Regions from separate parts of the Curtobacterium sp. SL109 genome, predicted to be linked through region 2. Evidence: predicted binding sites of a transcription regulator. Region 2 holds the regulator's gene; the other holds the start of a gene.
The links. Region 2 encodes HrcA, which represses chaperone genes, less so after heat shock. Its sites were predicted from a motif close to TTNGCACTCGNNNNNNNCGAGTGCNAA; they were not measured.
Positions count from the first base shown of each region.

Region 1 (7,567 bases), 2.0 Mb from region 2:
CCGCACCCGCTGGGACCGCCTGACGACGGACGAACTGTACGGCATCGTGCGGTTGCGGAACCGGGTGTTCGCGCTCGAACAACACGTCTCGGCCGAGGACTTCGACGGCCGTGACCGCGAGCCCGACACCGAGCACTGGTGGTTCGGAACCGAGGCCGATGCGGTGGGGTACCTCCGCCTGATCCGACCCGCCCCGGACGAGCAGCACCCGGCGGACGCGGCAGCCCCGGCGTGGGTCGTCGGCCGTGTCGCCACCCACCCCGACCACCGTGGCACCGGCATCGCGAGCAGGCTCGTCGGTGCCGCCCTCGCCGAGCACGGGCACGAGCCGGTCGTCCTGCACGCCCAGGAGTACGTCGCCGCGCTCTACGAACGGCACGGCTTCGTCCGCTTCGGGGCACCGTACGCCGAGGCCGGCATCACCCACGTCGGCATGTACCGCCCCGGCGCGTGAGCACTCCACCGCGGTCGACGCGGGAGCGCTACACCGCCTACGCGGACCGGATCGCGGACGTCTCGCCGTCCTACGCCGCCTGGGCGCGGTCGCTCGACGACGACCTGGTCGCGCTCCTCGACACGGTGCCGCCGACCCAGCGGCAGCCCGAGCTGGTCTTCGCGGTCGCCCGCGGCCTGGGTGCCGACCCGTCGGACCCGGCCGCGCTCCGCGCACTCGGACAGGAGGCCCGCCCCGCGTTGGTCGCGGCCCTCGCCACCGCGACGGTGCAGGCCAACGACCCGCGACGGCTCGGTCCGCTGGTGCCGGTGGTCGCGGCGCTCGCCGCGGCCGTCGCACGGCCGCTCGGCCTGGTCGACGTCGGTGCCGCGGCGAGCCTGTGCTCGTTCCCGGACCGGGTGACGCTCGACCTCCGGGTGCACGACGGGCACAGCGGGGCGCGATCCGAGCTCGTGCGGATGCACACCGCGCCCGCGGGGCCGTCGCTCCGACTGACCGCGGACGCGTGGGGAACCGTGCCGTCGCCGTCAGCGGCCACGATCCGGGTCGCTGGGCGGGTGGCGCTCGACCCGCACCCCGTCGACCTGCGGGTCCCCGGGGCCTTCGACCGACTGGTGCAGGCCGTCCCGCCCGAGGCGACGGACCGGACCGCCCTGATGCGCGAGGCAGCGCGCGTGACGCTGGCCGAGCCTCCCGTCCGGATCACCGGCCGTGTGCCGGACGACCTGGACCGCGCGCTCGACGCGCTGCCCGCGGACTGCGAGCCCGTCGTGCTGACCGCCGGCACCCTCGTCTACGTGCCGGGCGTCGACCGGCAGCGGTTCGTCGACCGCGCCACCGAGCGCGGCGTGCACTGGGTCGCGCTCGAACGCACCGGGATCCTCGCCGGGGTGGCCTCCACGCTGCCCGACGGGATCGACCCGGCGGACCCGGCGTGCTTCGCGACGGTGTCCCTCGACGGCGTGGCCCTGGCCGTCTGCGACGCGTTCGGCACCGCCACCCGGTGGTTCCGCGACCCGTCGCTGTGACGGTCCTGAGGGTGAATCCACGACAGTCCAGCGCCATGCCAGGGTGACCATCCGCCGCACCCCTACGATGTGCGAGACCCGTTGCCCGAATGTGATCGGACCGTCGTGACCACCATCCCCGCGGACGAGCTCAGTGAGCTCGCGAAGCACGTGCTCGCCTTCGAGCACGACCGCGCGCGGCACGACCGGACGAAGGAAGCGGAGATCCGGGTGGAGTTCGACATGTCCCCGGCCCGCTACTACCAGGTGCTCAACCGGGTGATCGACACACCGGCGGCGCTCGCGTACGACCCGCAGCTCGTCGGTCGACTCCAGCGTCTGCGGCGAACGCGGACGAGTGCACGCGCTGCCCGCAGCTTCGTCGCACCCGCCGACGCCCACCGAACCGAAGAGGAACGATGACGAGATTCCCCCATGACCGCTTCGACGACGTGACCGACGGGCCACGAGTCGGAGCGCACCGTGGTGTGCACCGTCGTGGCCGCGGCTGGATCGCGTTCGCCTGGGCTGCGCTCGCGACCGGGGTGCTCGTCGGCATCGGGGTGCTCGTGCTCGCGCTGCTGAACGGCAGCTACTCGTTCACCGGAGGCGGCAGCAGCTCGTCGCCGTCGTCGTCCGCGTCGTCGTCGGCGACCTCGTCCGCCTCGCCGTCCGCAGGCGGATCGAGTGGTCCGGACGCCGGCGCTGGTGCCGGTGACGCCTCGTCGCCCGCGGCGGCCGCACCGACGGACCAGGGCGCCACGACCGTGGTCGTGCTGAACGGGACGACCACGAGCGGGCTCGCCGCGAACGCGTCCACGAAGCTGACGACCGCCGGGTGGAAGGTCACGTCGACCGGGGACGCCGGCACGACGGGGGCGACCGCGACGATCGTGTACTACCAGCAGGCGTCGCAGGCGGCGGTCGCGCAGGGCGTCGCGGCGTCGCTCGGGGTGACGGCCGTGCAGCAGTCGGCGGCGTTCCCGAACGCCGACGTCAGCGTGGTGCTCGGGGCGGACTACCGCGGCTGACCGGGTGCTTTCGCGGTGGTCTCCCGGGTGCTTTCGCGGTGATTGATCCGCATTCCGCGGGGTCCATGTGACGACGGTGTTTCCGGCACGTTGAGTTCATGAGGAATCAGCGCGGAATGTGCGTGACAGCCCTTGTCCGGACGCCGTTCCTGATTAGAGTCACAAGTGGTCACCGGAGTGCTCGGAATGACGTCCCGCTTCGGGACGGACGCCAGGAACACCCGGGTGAGGCGTGCACGCACTCGGACCCGCGGCATCACCCGAACGATGCCGTTGATCGCTACAGCTGTACCGCAGGGAGCAACAGATCATGGCCAACGGAACCGTCAAGTGGTTCAACGCTGAAAAGGGCTTCGGCTTCATCACCGTCGATGGAGGGGGCCAGGACGTGTTCGTCCACTACTCGGCCATCGACATGAACGGCTACAAGGTCCTCGAGGAGGGCCAGGCAGTGACGTTCGACGTCGGCACGGGGTCCAAGGGCCCGCAGGCCGAGTCGGTGCGTCCGGCCTAGTCAGCGAACCACCGCGAACGCGCCGTCCCCGTCGGGGGCGGCGCGTTCGTCGTGTGCGGGGCGTGCTGCGTGCGCTCCCGGCCGGCGTCCGCGGGTTGGTGGGTCCGTGGTTCCGGAAGGTGTGGCGCGTGTTGCACTCTCAGGGGTCGAGTGCCAGAATCGGCTCTGGCACTCGGTGACGCTGAGTGCCAGAAGACCCCACGACGTCCGGGAGGGACGAAGACTCACATGGCTAAGATCATTGCTTTCGACGAGGAGGCCCGCCGTGGCCTCGAGCGCGGCCTGAACCAGCTGGCCGACGCCGTGAAGGTGACGCTCGGCCCGCGCGGCCGCAACGTCGTCCTCGAGAAGAAGTGGGGCGCCCCCACGATCACGAACGACGGTGTCTCCATCGCCAAGGAGATCGAGCTCGACGACCCGTACGAGAAGATCGGTGCCGAGCTCGTCAAGGAGGTCGCCAAGAAGACCGACGACGTCGCCGGTGACGGTACGACCACCGCGACCGTGCTCGCCCAGGCCCTCGTCCGCGAAGGCCTCCGCAACGTCGCCGCCGGTGCCGACCCCGTCTCGCTGAAGCGCGGCATCGAGAAGGCCGTCGCGGCCGTCTCGGACCAGCTGCTCGCGAACGCCAAGGAGATCGAGACCAAGGACCAGATCGCCGCAACCGCGTCGATCTCGGCCGCGGACCCGACCATCGGCGCGCTCATCGCCGAGGCCATCGACAAGGTCGGCAAGGAAGGTGTCGTCACCGTCGAGGAGTCGAACACCTTCGGCACCGAGCTCGAGCTGACCGAGGGCATGCGCTTCGACAAGGGCTACCTGTCGCAGTACTTCGTGACCGACCCCGAGCGCCAGGAAGCCGTCTTCGAGGACGCCTACATCCTGATCGTCAACTCGAAGATCTCGAACATCAAGGACCTCCTGCCGGTCGTCGACAAGGTCATCCAGGCCGGCAAGCAGCTCCTCATCATCGCCGAGGACGTCGACGGCGAGGCCCTGGCCACGCTCGTCGTGAACAAGATCCGCGGCATCTTCAAGTCCGTCGCCGTCAAGGCCCCGGGCTTCGGTGACCGTCGCAAGGCCATGCTCCAGGACATCGCGATCCTGACCGGTGGCCAGGTCATCTCCGAAGAGGTCGGCCTCAAGCTCGAGAACGCGACGCTCGACCTCCTCGGTCGTGCCCGCAAGGTCGTCATCACCAAGGACGAGACCACGATCGTCGAGGGCGCTGGCGACACCGAGCAGATCGCCGGCCGCGTGCGCCAGATCCGCTCCGAGATCGAGGCCACCGACTCCGACTACGACCGCGAGAAGCTCCAGGAGCGCCTCGCCAAGCTCGCCGGTGGCGTCGCCGTCATCAAGGCGGGTGCCGCGACCGAGGTCGAGCTCAAGGAGCGCAAGCACCGCATCGAGGACGCCGTCCGCAACGCGAAGGCTGCCGTCGAAGAGGGCATCGTCGCCGGTGGTGGCGTCGCCCTGATCCAGGCCGGCAAGGTCGCACTCGACTCCCTCGAGCTCGAGGGCGACGAGGCGACCGGCGCGAACATCGTCCGCGTCGCCATCGACGCACCGCTCAAGCAGATCGCGCTCAACGCCGGTCTCGAGCCGGGTGTCGTGGCCGCCAAGGTCCGCGAGCTCGAAGCTGGTTGGGGCCTCAACGCCGCGACCGGCGAGTACGTCGACCTCATCGCCGCGGGCATCATCGACCCGGCCAAGGTCACGCGCTCGGCGCTGCAGAACGCTGCGTCGATCGCCGGTCTGTTCCTGACGACCGAGGTCGTCGTCGCCGAGAAGCCCGAGCGCGCCGCGGCCGCTCCGGCCGGCGACCCGACCGGTGGCATGGACTTCTAGTCCCAGCCCCACGGAAGACCCCCGCACGCTCAGCGTGCGGGGGTCTTCCTGCGTCCGGGGGCGGGCGTCCGGGGGCGTGCGGCGCGTGCGTGCGTGCGCGGGTGCGCGTGCGTGCGGTGCGTGCGCGCGCCCGTGCGCGCGCCGGCCCCGTCCGCCGGCCCGGTCCGTCTGGTGGCCCACCGGTCGAAACACCCCGCTCACGTTCGCCGAGCGGCCGCAGAACGTCGCTTGGGCTCGCTTCCCACGACCAGTTCGGACCAGTGGGCAGGTCACCGCCGGTGTGTCGTGACCTGTGGAAGCGCCGCCAGGGCGGGATCCGGGACGACGCGGTACCGCACAGGAGGCTCGGTCCAGCACGTTCTCCACAGTCCGGTCCGGCGTGGGTCGCGTACAACCCGGTCCGGCGCAGCATGTGGCATGCCTCGCCGACGACCATTGCCCGATGCCCTGTCCGATCAGCCCTTCCGGGTCGCCGATGCCGTGGCGATGGGTGTGAACGCCGAACGCCTGCGCCGCAGTGACCTGTCGGCACCGGTGCACGGGGTCCGCGTCGTGGCAGGCCGAGACGACTTCGAGTCGATCGTCGACGCGCTGGCGCTCGTGATGCGTCCAGATCAGTTCTTCAGCCACACGACCGCTGCCCGGCTCTGGGGAGCACCACTGCCGCTGGCAGTGCAGCGCGAGCAGACCGTGCACGTCTCGACGAGCGGGACGGGCCCGCGGATGCGGCGGGCACGGGTCCATGGCCACCGTCTCTCGGCGTCTGGAGTCATCGAGGTGGCGGGGCGATGGCTGTCCACACCCGAGGACACGTGGGCGCAGTGCGTCCCGCTGCTGGGGACCCGTGCTCTCGTCGCGGTCGGAGACCACTTCGTGGGGCGGAGCGACCTGACGACGACCATCGCAGACCTGTTCGGCGCGATCGTTCCGGGGTCCCGATCTGCGGTGGCCGCGCGGACGGCGGTCGACCTGGTCCGGGTGGGATCGGAGTCGGCGATGGAGACCTGGTTCCGGTTGGCGATCGTGGACGCCGGGTTCCCGGAGCCGGAGCTGAACGTCGAAGTTCGTGACCCGGACGGCCGGTTGCTCGGTCGCGTGGACATGGCGTGGCCGGATCACCGCATCGCGTTCGAGTACGACGGGGACCACCACCGGGAGCGCGACGTGTTCCACCACGACCAGCGGCGCGACAACGGCTTCACCGTCAACGACTGGATCGCCATCCACGCGACGTCGGCGGATGCGCACCGGCCGGCTGTCGTGTTCGAGCGTCTCCGTCAGGCGTTCGAGCAGCGACTGGCCACGGTTCGTCGATTCGCGGCGTGAGGAGGACGCGCTGTCGGTGAAGCCGCGGCCTCGAGTGGTCGAGACTCCCCGACGGACATCCGTCGACTGGTCAGAGCACGTCGAATGAGCGCCCGTCGAACGACGTTCTTCGCCCACTCGGCGGAACTGAGCGGGGTGTTGCGACCTGTCGACGCGTCAGCGCCGCTGCAGGCCGCGCGGGGCGCAGGTGGCCGGCGCGGGGCGCCGGGGCGCCGGCGCGGGGCGCCGGGGCGCCCCGGGGCCGCGGCCACGGCCGCGGCCGCGGGTCAGGACTCGGGGGTGGGGAGCGGGGCGGGGGTGTAGTCGCGGGGGAGCAGGGGGAGCCAGATGCGGAAGGTGGCGCCACCGCCCACGGTGTCGATGACCTCGACCGAGCCCTGGTGCGCGGCGACGATGCCCGACACGATGGCGAGCCCGAGGCCCGAGCCGCCGGTGTCGCGCGCGCGGGAGGTGTCGGCACGCCAGAAGCGCTGGAAGATCTTGTCGCGGAGCTGCGGCGGGATGCCCTCGCCGTGGTCGATGACGTCGATGTGCGCCATGCCGCGGTCGTCGTCCACGCCGATGCCGATCTCGATGGGGTCGTCGTGCGCGGTGAAGCGCATCGCGTTGCCCATCAGGTTCGTCACGACCTGGCGGATCTTGTTCTCCTCGGCCAGGACGATCGGCGGGCGCTTCGGCAGCACCACGGTGGGCATCGGGGTGGTCTCGGTGCCGGGCTGCGACTCCGACTCGACGTCCATCGCGCGGCCACGACGAGCACGGAGGCGCGCGATGGTCTGGCGGGAGAAGGCGATCGGGCCGGTGGTGTTGGTCGCAGCCGACGGCGACATCGGGAGGGCATCGGGGGCAGGCGTGGCCGCGGGGCCGAAGGCCGAGGGAGCCCGGACAGCCTGGGGCACGTCCTCGACGAGCACCTGGATCTCGCGGTCGGGGTTCGACGCCATCGTGTCGAGCGCCGAGTCGCGCGCGATGGCGACGAGGTCGACCGGGCCGAGCTCGAGCGGCTTGGACTCGTCGATGCGGGCGAGCTGGAGGAGGTCCTGCACGAGGAGCCCCATGCGCTTGGCCTCCTTCTCGATGCGCTCCATCGCCTGGGCGACGTCCTCTTCCTTGCGGAGGGCACCCATGCGGTACAGCTCGGCGTACCCGCGGAGGGACACCAGCGGTGTGCGGAGCTCGTGGGAGGCGTCACCGACGAAGCGGCGCATCTGCGCGATGGTGCGTTCGCGGTCCTCGAAGGCGCTGTCGATCCGCTCCAGCATGGCGTTCAGGGAGCGGTTCAGCCGGCCGACCTCGGTGTTCGGGGTGTCGGCGTCGAGGCGCTGGTTGAAGTCCCCCGCGGCGAAGCGGGCGGCGGTGTCCTCGACGTCACGGAGCGGGTCGA
Region 1 covers NZ_JAPPRB010000002.1:102,052-109,618, reverse strand. Annotated here, with positions in the region: gene OVA28_RS01800 (GNAT family N-acetyltransferase) at 1-454, shown strand, start outside; gene OVA28_RS01795 (DUF2332 family protein) at 451-1,482, shown strand; gene OVA28_RS01790 (DUF3263 domain-containing protein) at 1,588-1,884, shown strand; gene OVA28_RS01785 (LytR C-terminal domain-containing protein) at 1,881-2,492, shown strand; gene OVA28_RS01780 (cold-shock protein) at 2,803-3,006, shown strand; gene groL (chaperonin GroEL) at 3,235-4,857, shown strand; gene OVA28_RS01770 (hypothetical protein) at 5,275-6,183, shown strand; gene OVA28_RS01765 (sensor histidine kinase) at 6,450-7,567, opposite strand, start outside.
Region 1: the regulator HrcA is predicted to act here: its motif matches at 3,172-3,198, upstream of groL (chaperonin GroEL).

Region 2 (7,567 bases):
TCAACCTCGCACCACGCGCCAGCCGCGCGGCCGCCCCGCACCGCCCGCACGCTGCCGGGACGCAACCGTGGGACAATCTCCTGACCGTCCGACCCACCTGAGGAACCGTGAGCCCACAAGCATCCGCTCCGCTCGAGCCCGCCGCGACTCCGGCCGACGCGATCCGCAACTTCTGCATCATCGCGCACATCGACCACGGCAAGTCCACGCTGGCCGACCGCATGCTCTCGATCACCGGCATCGTCGAGGACCGTGCGATGCGCGCGCAGTACCTCGACCGCATGGACATCGAGCGTGAGCGCGGCATCACGATCAAGTCGCAGGCCGTCCGCATGCCGTGGGAGCTCGACGGTCAGACCTACGCGCTGAACATGATCGACACGCCCGGGCACGTCGACTTCTCGTACGAGGTCTCCCGCTCCCTCGCCGCGTGCGAGGGCGCCATCCTGCTCGTCGACGCCGCCCAGGGCATCGAGGCCCAGACGCTCGCGAACCTCTACCTGGCGCTCGAGAACGACCTGCAGATCATCCCGGTCCTCAACAAGATCGACCTGCCCGCCGCCGACCCCGACAAGTACGCGGCCGAGCTCGCCCAGCTCATCGGCGGCAAGCCCGAGGACGTCCTCCGCGTCTCCGGCAAGACCGGCGTCGGCGTGCCGGAGCTCCTCGACCTCGTCGTCCGGACGGTCCCCGCCCCGGTCGGCACGGTCGACGCCGCGCCCCGCGCGATGATCTTCGACTCGGTCTACGACAGCTACCGCGGCGTCGTGACGTACATCCGCATGATCGACGGCTCGATCGCCCCGCGCGAGAAGGTCCAGATGATGTCGACCAAGTCGACGCACGAGATCCTCGAGATCGGGGTGTCGAGCCCGGAGCCGATCCCCACGAAGGGCCTGTCCGTCGGCGAGGTCGGCTACCTCATCACCGGGGTGAAGGACGTCCGCCTGTCCAAGGTCGGCGACACCGTCACGAGTGCCCAGCGCCCGGCGACCGAGGCCCTGCCCGGCTACACGGACCCGAAGCCGATGGTCTTCTCGGGCCTGTACCCGATCGACGGCTCGGACTACCCGGACCTCCGCGAAGCGCTCGACAAGCTCAAGCTCTCGGACGCCGCGCTGGTCTACGAGCCGGAGACCTCCGTCGCGCTCGGCTTCGGGTTCCGCTGCGGCTTCCTCGGCCTGCTGCACCTCGAGATCATCACCGAGCGCCTGTCCCGCGAGTTCAACCTCGACCTCATCACCACCGCCCCGAGCGTGATCTACGAGGTCACGAACGAGGACAACACGGTCACCGAGGTCACGAACCCGTCCGAGTTCCCGACCGGGCGCATCATCGAGGTCCGCGAGCCGATGGTCCGTGCCGCGATCCTGGCACCGAAGGACTACGTCGGCGCGATCATGGAGCTGTGCCAGCAGCGCCGCGGTTCCCTGCTCGGCATGGAGTACCTCGGCGAGGACCGCGTCGAGATCCGCTACCAGATGCCCCTCGGCGAGATCGTCTTCGACTTCTTCGACCAGCTCAAGAGCAAGACACAGGGCTACGCCAGCCTCGACTACGAGCCCGTCGGCGACCAGGCCGCCGACCTCGTCAAGGTCGACATCCTGCTGCAGGGCGACCAGGTCGACGCCTTCAGCGCGATCGTGCACCGCGACAAGGCCTACGCGTACGGCACGCTGATGACCGAGCGGCTCCGCAAGCTCATCCCACGCCAGCAGTTCGAGGTCCCGATCCAGGCCGCCATCGGCGCGCGCATCATCGCCCGTGAGAGCATCCGCGCCATGCGCAAGGACGTCCTCGCGAAGTGCTACGGCGGTGACATCACCCGCAAGCGCAAGCTCCTCGAGAAGCAGAAGGAGGGCAAGAAGCGCATGAAGACGATCGGCCGGGTCGAGGTCCCGCAAGAGGCCTTCATCGCCGCGCTCTCCGGGGACGTCGAAGAGAAGAAGAAGTAGGGCTCAGCGGCGGGCGCGGGCGCGCACCGCGCCCAGGACGACCGTCGCCGACGGTGTCACGTCTCGCCGCGGGCGCGCAGTGCGCCCAGGACGACCGCCGGGAGGCTCGCGACCGCCAGTCCTGCCAGTGCGGTCCGCAGCAGCTCGAGTTCCGTGACGACGGCGAAGTCGGTCCGGCCGCTCGCGACCGTCCCGGCGAGGACGGCGCCGAGCACCATCACGAGCGTGACGGCCCCGATCACGAGGGGCAGGCGGCGCCCCGGGTGGTGGAGCACGGCGGAGACGAGCGTCGCGCCGAAGAGCAGGACCGCGGCGCCGGCGAGGCTGGCACCGGCCACGGCGACGACGTTCACCGTGTCGAAGGCCGTCCACCCGCTCGGCGCCGCCGTGGTGTACCGGGCGGGTGCGTCGAAGCCAGCGGTGGACGTGTCGACGAGGACCCGCGCGGCAGCGGCCACGGCGAAGCACACGAGCGTCGCGATCCCGGCCATCCGGGTGCGTCGGTCGACGGACCGACGGGGGAGGGCACTGGAGCGGGGCACGCACCCAAAGGTAGATGCATACGCAACGACTTGCAGCCTCCCGTTCGGGGTGCCTGTCCGGAACCGGACGCGGGTCTCCACCGGTGACCCCGAGCGGTCCGGCCCGTCGGTCAGGCCCAGTACGATGGCGGGATGAGCAGCCGCGGAGGGTACCTGACCGCCCTGACCTACGGAGCGGTCGGTGCGACACAGGCGCCGGACCTCATGACCTACCCGCCGGAGGGCTTCACCCCGGCGGAGTCCCGGGCCCGCATCGGGCACGGTGACCAGCGGTTCGACACGGCGGTGACCCAGGCGCTGACGTGGCAGATCCAGGAGCGCAGCGGGATGGGCGTCCGGGTGGACGACGCGCCCGACGACGACGACGTCCGCTACAACCCCGTCACGTTCGACGAGCAGGGGGTGCCCATCGCGCCGGCCTCCATCGGGACGCCGCGGGTCGAGCACTTCGCACCGGACGGCACCCCGCTCGTGACCGCCGGCACCACCGCCGTGCTGACGATGCACGCGTTCGGTCGGTCGGTGCAGGCGCCTGTGCGCGTCGTGTCGATCATCGACGAGCCCGACCGCAAGGGCTTCGCGTACGGCACGCTCGAAGGCCACCCGCTCTCGGGTGAGGAGTCCTTCGTGGTGGAGCGCACCGCGGACGGCTCCGTGTGGCTGCAGGTCCGCCAGTTCTCGCAGCCCGCCAGCGCGAAGTGGCGCTTCGTCGCGCCGCTGCTCCGCCGGCAGCAGCGGGTGATGGCCGAGAAGTACCTGGCGGCGCTGCGCGGGGACTGACCGCCCGGGTGGACGCCCGCTACTCGTGTCGCAGCGGGGGCAGCGCGGCGATGGCGTCCTCGATGAGGGCCGCATCGACGACGCAGTCCCGCGCGATCGCCACCGCGTTCGTGTGCCGGAGTGCCTCGACGTCGTAGACGCCGGTCGCCACGGCCAGGAACGGGATGCCCACGGCGTCGGCCGCTTCGCCGTCCCGTGGGGTGTCGCCGACGATGACCGCGCGGGTGCCGGCGAGGGCCTCCGCGGCGAGGGCGGTGACCCCGGCACGCTCGACCTCCTCGTCCCCGAAGTACGAGTGGTCCCAGTCGAAGGCGTCCACGTCGAACCCGGCGCCGGCGAGCTTGACGCGGGCGCGGTACGCGGAGTTGCCGGTGAGCAGCCCGTTCCGCCAGCCGAGCGCCGCGAAGCGGGTCACCAGGGCGAGGGCTCCGGGAGCGGCCGTGCGGTGCTCGCCGGCGCGGTGCCGTTCCTCGGACAGGTCGCGGAGGTGCGCGGTCACGGTCGGGATCACGTCGACGGCGAGGTCGTGGGCGCGGACGTGCTCGGCGATGATGCCGGCGTCGGTGCGCCCGTGCTGGTGACCGACGAGCAGGGGGAGGTCACGGCCCGTCGCGCGCTCGAGCGCCAGGTGGTACAGGTTGCCGGGGGAGGTGGCGTTCCGGACGAGGGTGCCGTCGATGTCCCACAGCACCGTGGTCGGGACCGAGTGGTGCTCCATGGCTCCATCATGGCGGAGAATGGAGTCCATGCCGAGTGCTCTCCCGATCGCTGACCCGGCTCCCGCGGACGGCCTGCTCACCCCGGCGGCCGGTGCGGGTGACGTCCCCTTCGGTGTCTACGTGCACGTGCCCTTCTGCCGGGTGCGCTGCGGCTACTGCGACTTCAACACGTACACGGCGTCCGAGCTGCGGGGCGTCCGCCGTGACGACTACGCCGGCCATGCGGTGCGCGAGATCGAGTGGGCCGCGTCGGTCCTCGACCGCTCGGGCGTGCCCCGTCGGCCGGTGTCGACCGTGTTCTTCGGTGGTGGCACCCCGACGATGCTGCCGGCGAGCGACCTCGCGATGATCCTCCGCGCGATCGACGACACGTGGGGCATCCTGCCGGGGGCCGAGGTCACGACCGAGGCCAACCCGGACTCCGTCGACGCGGCCTCGCTCGAGACCCTCCGCGCCGGTGGCTTCAACCGGATGAGCTTCGGCATGCAGTCGGCGGTGCCGCACGTGCTCGCCACCCTCGACCGCACCCACGACTCCGAGCGCGTGCCGGTCGTCGTCGACCTCGCGAAGCAGCTCGGCCTCGACGTCTCGCTCGACCTCATCTACTCGACGCCGGGGGAGTCCCTCGACGACTGGCGCACCTCGCTCGACGCCGCGCTCGCGTGCGAGCCTGACCACGTCTCCGCGTACTCGTTGATCGTCGAGGACGGCACCGCGATGGGCCGCGCGGTCTCCCGCGGTGAGCTGCCCGCCCCGGACGACGACCTCGCCGCCGACATGTACGAGCTCGCGGACCAGGTGCTCGGCGACGCCGGCTACTCCTGGTACGAGGTCTCGAACTGGGCCCGCGGCGACGAGCACGTCAGCCGGCACAACCTGTCCTACTGGAAGGGCCACGACTGGTGGGGCGTCGGCCCCGGCGCGCACTCGAGCGTCGCCGGCACCCGCTGGTGGAACGTCAAGCACCCGGCCGCGTACGCGGGCCGCGTGCTCCAGGACGTGTCCCCGGCCGCTGGTCGCGAGACGCTCGACGACGAGACCCGCTACGTCGAGCGCGTGCTGCTCGCCGCGCGCGTCCGTGGGGAACTCACCACCCAGGAACTCCGCCAGGAGGCCCGTGGCCGGGTCGCCGGGCTCATCGCGCGCGGTCTGGTGGACGGCCGCAGTGCCCTGGGCCGCCCCGGGGCGCCGGGTCGCCTCGACCTGACGCTGCAGGGCCGGCTGCTCGCGGACGCGGTGGTCCGCGAACTGCTCGACTAGGCCTTCACGAACTCGATCGTCAGCGGGTAGCGGTAGAAGCGCCCCTGGTTGGCGGCCACGGCGGCCATGATCGCGAAGACGACCACGAGGACGCTGATGATCGGCAGCAGCACGAAGCCGATGAGCAGCAGCGTCAGCAGGCCGGCGACGAAGCTGGCGATCGCGGCCGTGATGTGGAAGTTCAGCGCCTGGCGGGTGTGCTCGCGGACGAAGCCGCCGCGGTCCCGCAGCACCAGGTAGGCCACGAGCGGCCCCACGAAGCTCAGGAAGATCCCGCCCACGTGGGTGAGCGTCGCCCAGAGGCGCTGGTCCTCGGGCGTCAGCGGCTGCGGTGGCTGGTACTGCGGGCCGTCGTGCTGCTGCCCGTAGCCCTGCGGGTGGGGCTGGTGGGCGTAGTCGCCGGGGCGGGGCTGACCGGGGCCTCTGGCGCCGTCCTGCTCGTGTCCGTAGCTCATGGCGGCAGCGTAGCGACCGGCCCCCGGAGAAGTCCGAGCGTGTCGGTGTGCAGGCGTAGGATCAGCACTCGACATGTCCGAGTGCCAGCACGCGTGGAAGGGGTCCCGGTGGTCAGTGAACGTTCCCTCGAGGTCCTCAAGGCCATCGTGCGTGACTACGTCTCGTCGCGCGAGCCCGTCGGGTCGAAGTCCATCGTCGACCGGCACGCCTTCGGGGTCAGCGCCGCGACGATCCGCAACGACATGGCCCTGCTCGAGGACGAGCAGCTCATCATCGCCCCGCACACCTCGTCCGGCCGGGTGCCGACGGACAAGGGCTACCGCGTCTTCGTCGACCACCTCGCCGCCGCACGGCCGCTCTCGAGTGCGCAGCGGCACGCCATCGAGACCTTCCTCGGGGCGTCCAACGACCTCGACGACGTCCTCAGCCGCACCGTCCGGCTGCTCAGCCAGCTGACGAACCAGGTCGCCCTGGTGCAGTACCCGTCGATGGTGCGCGCCCGGGTCCAGCACGTCGAACTCGTCCGGCTCGGCGACACCCGCCTGATGGTCGTGCTCATCACCGACACCGCCCGGGTCGAGCAGCGCGTCGTGGAGACCGACGTCCGGCTCGACGAGTCCGCCCTGGTCGAACTCCGCTCGGTGCTCAACGGCGCGACCGTCGGGCTCCCGCTGCAGGACGTCCCCACCGCGCTGCGGGCGATCCCCGCACAGATCCGCCCGGACTCGCAGACCCTGGCGGGCGTGGTCGTCGCGACGCTCATCGAGCAGGTCGCCGCCAACCGGCAGGACCGCCTGCTGATGGCCGGCGCCGCCAACCTCGCCAAGAGCGAGCAGGACTTCTCCGGCGGGCTCTTCCCCGTGCTCGAAGCCATCGAGGAACAGGTGACCCTGCTCCGGTTGTTCGGGGAGATGCAGCTCGACGACGTCTCCGTGACCGCGCGCATCGGCGTCGAGAACGCGGAGTACGGTCTCGACGCCACGAGCATCGTGGCCGGCGGGTACGTCGCAGCCGGCGGCGAGGTCGCCCGGCTGGGCGTCCTCGGACCGACGCGCATGGACTACGGCTCGAACATGGCAGCGGTGCGGGCAGTCGCCCGGTACCTCTCCAGGCTCCTCGGCGAGAATTGACGACCCCCATCATCCGATCCACCGACGAACACAACTGAGGGATACGTGGCAGACCACTACGACGTCCTCGGTGTCCCGCACGACGCGGCCGACACCGACATCAAGAAGGCGTACCGCCGACTCGCGCGGGAACTCCACCCGGACGTGAACCCGAGCCCCGACGCCGCCGAACGCTTCAAGGACGTCACGCACGCGTACGACGTGCTGAGCGACCCCGAGCAGCGGCGCCGCTACGACGCCGGCCCCGCCGACAGCCCCTTCGGCGGCGGTGGTGCGGCGGGCTTCAGCGACATCTTCGACGCCTTCTTCGGCGGCGGCGCCGGTGGTGGCCGTGGCGGCGGTCCCCGCAGCCGGGCCGAGCGCGGACAGGACGCCCTGCTGCGCATCGACGTCGACCTCGACGAGGTCGTCTTCGGCACGCACAAGGACGTCGAGGTCGACACCGCGGTGCTCTGCGAGACGTGCGGCGGCTCCTGCTGCGCACCGGGCACCAGCCCGCGCACCTGTGACATCTGCGGCGGGTCCGGCTCGATCCAACGCCAGGTCCGGTCGCTCCTCGGCAACGTCGTGACGAGCGCGCCGTGCGGCACCTGCCGCGGCCACGGGACCGTCATCCCGAACCCCTGCCCGACGTGCCAGGGCCAGGGTCGCGTCCGCGCTCGTCGCACCATCCCGGTCGACATCCCCGCCGGGGTCGACTCCGGTCTGCGCCTCCAGATGCCCGG
Region 2 covers NZ_JAPPRB010000002.1:2,099,749-2,107,315, forward strand. Annotated here, with positions in the region: gene lepA (translation elongation factor 4) at 108-1,955, shown strand; gene OVA28_RS11395 (hypothetical protein) at 2,012-2,497, opposite strand; gene OVA28_RS11400 (DUF1990 family protein) at 2,630-3,277, shown strand; gene OVA28_RS11405 (HAD family hydrolase) at 3,297-3,995, opposite strand; gene hemW (radical SAM family heme chaperone HemW) at 4,024-5,256, shown strand; gene OVA28_RS11415 (DUF4870 domain-containing protein) at 5,253-5,711, opposite strand; gene hrcA (heat-inducible transcriptional repressor HrcA) at 5,820-6,842, shown strand; gene dnaJ (molecular chaperone DnaJ) at 6,888-7,567, shown strand, end outside.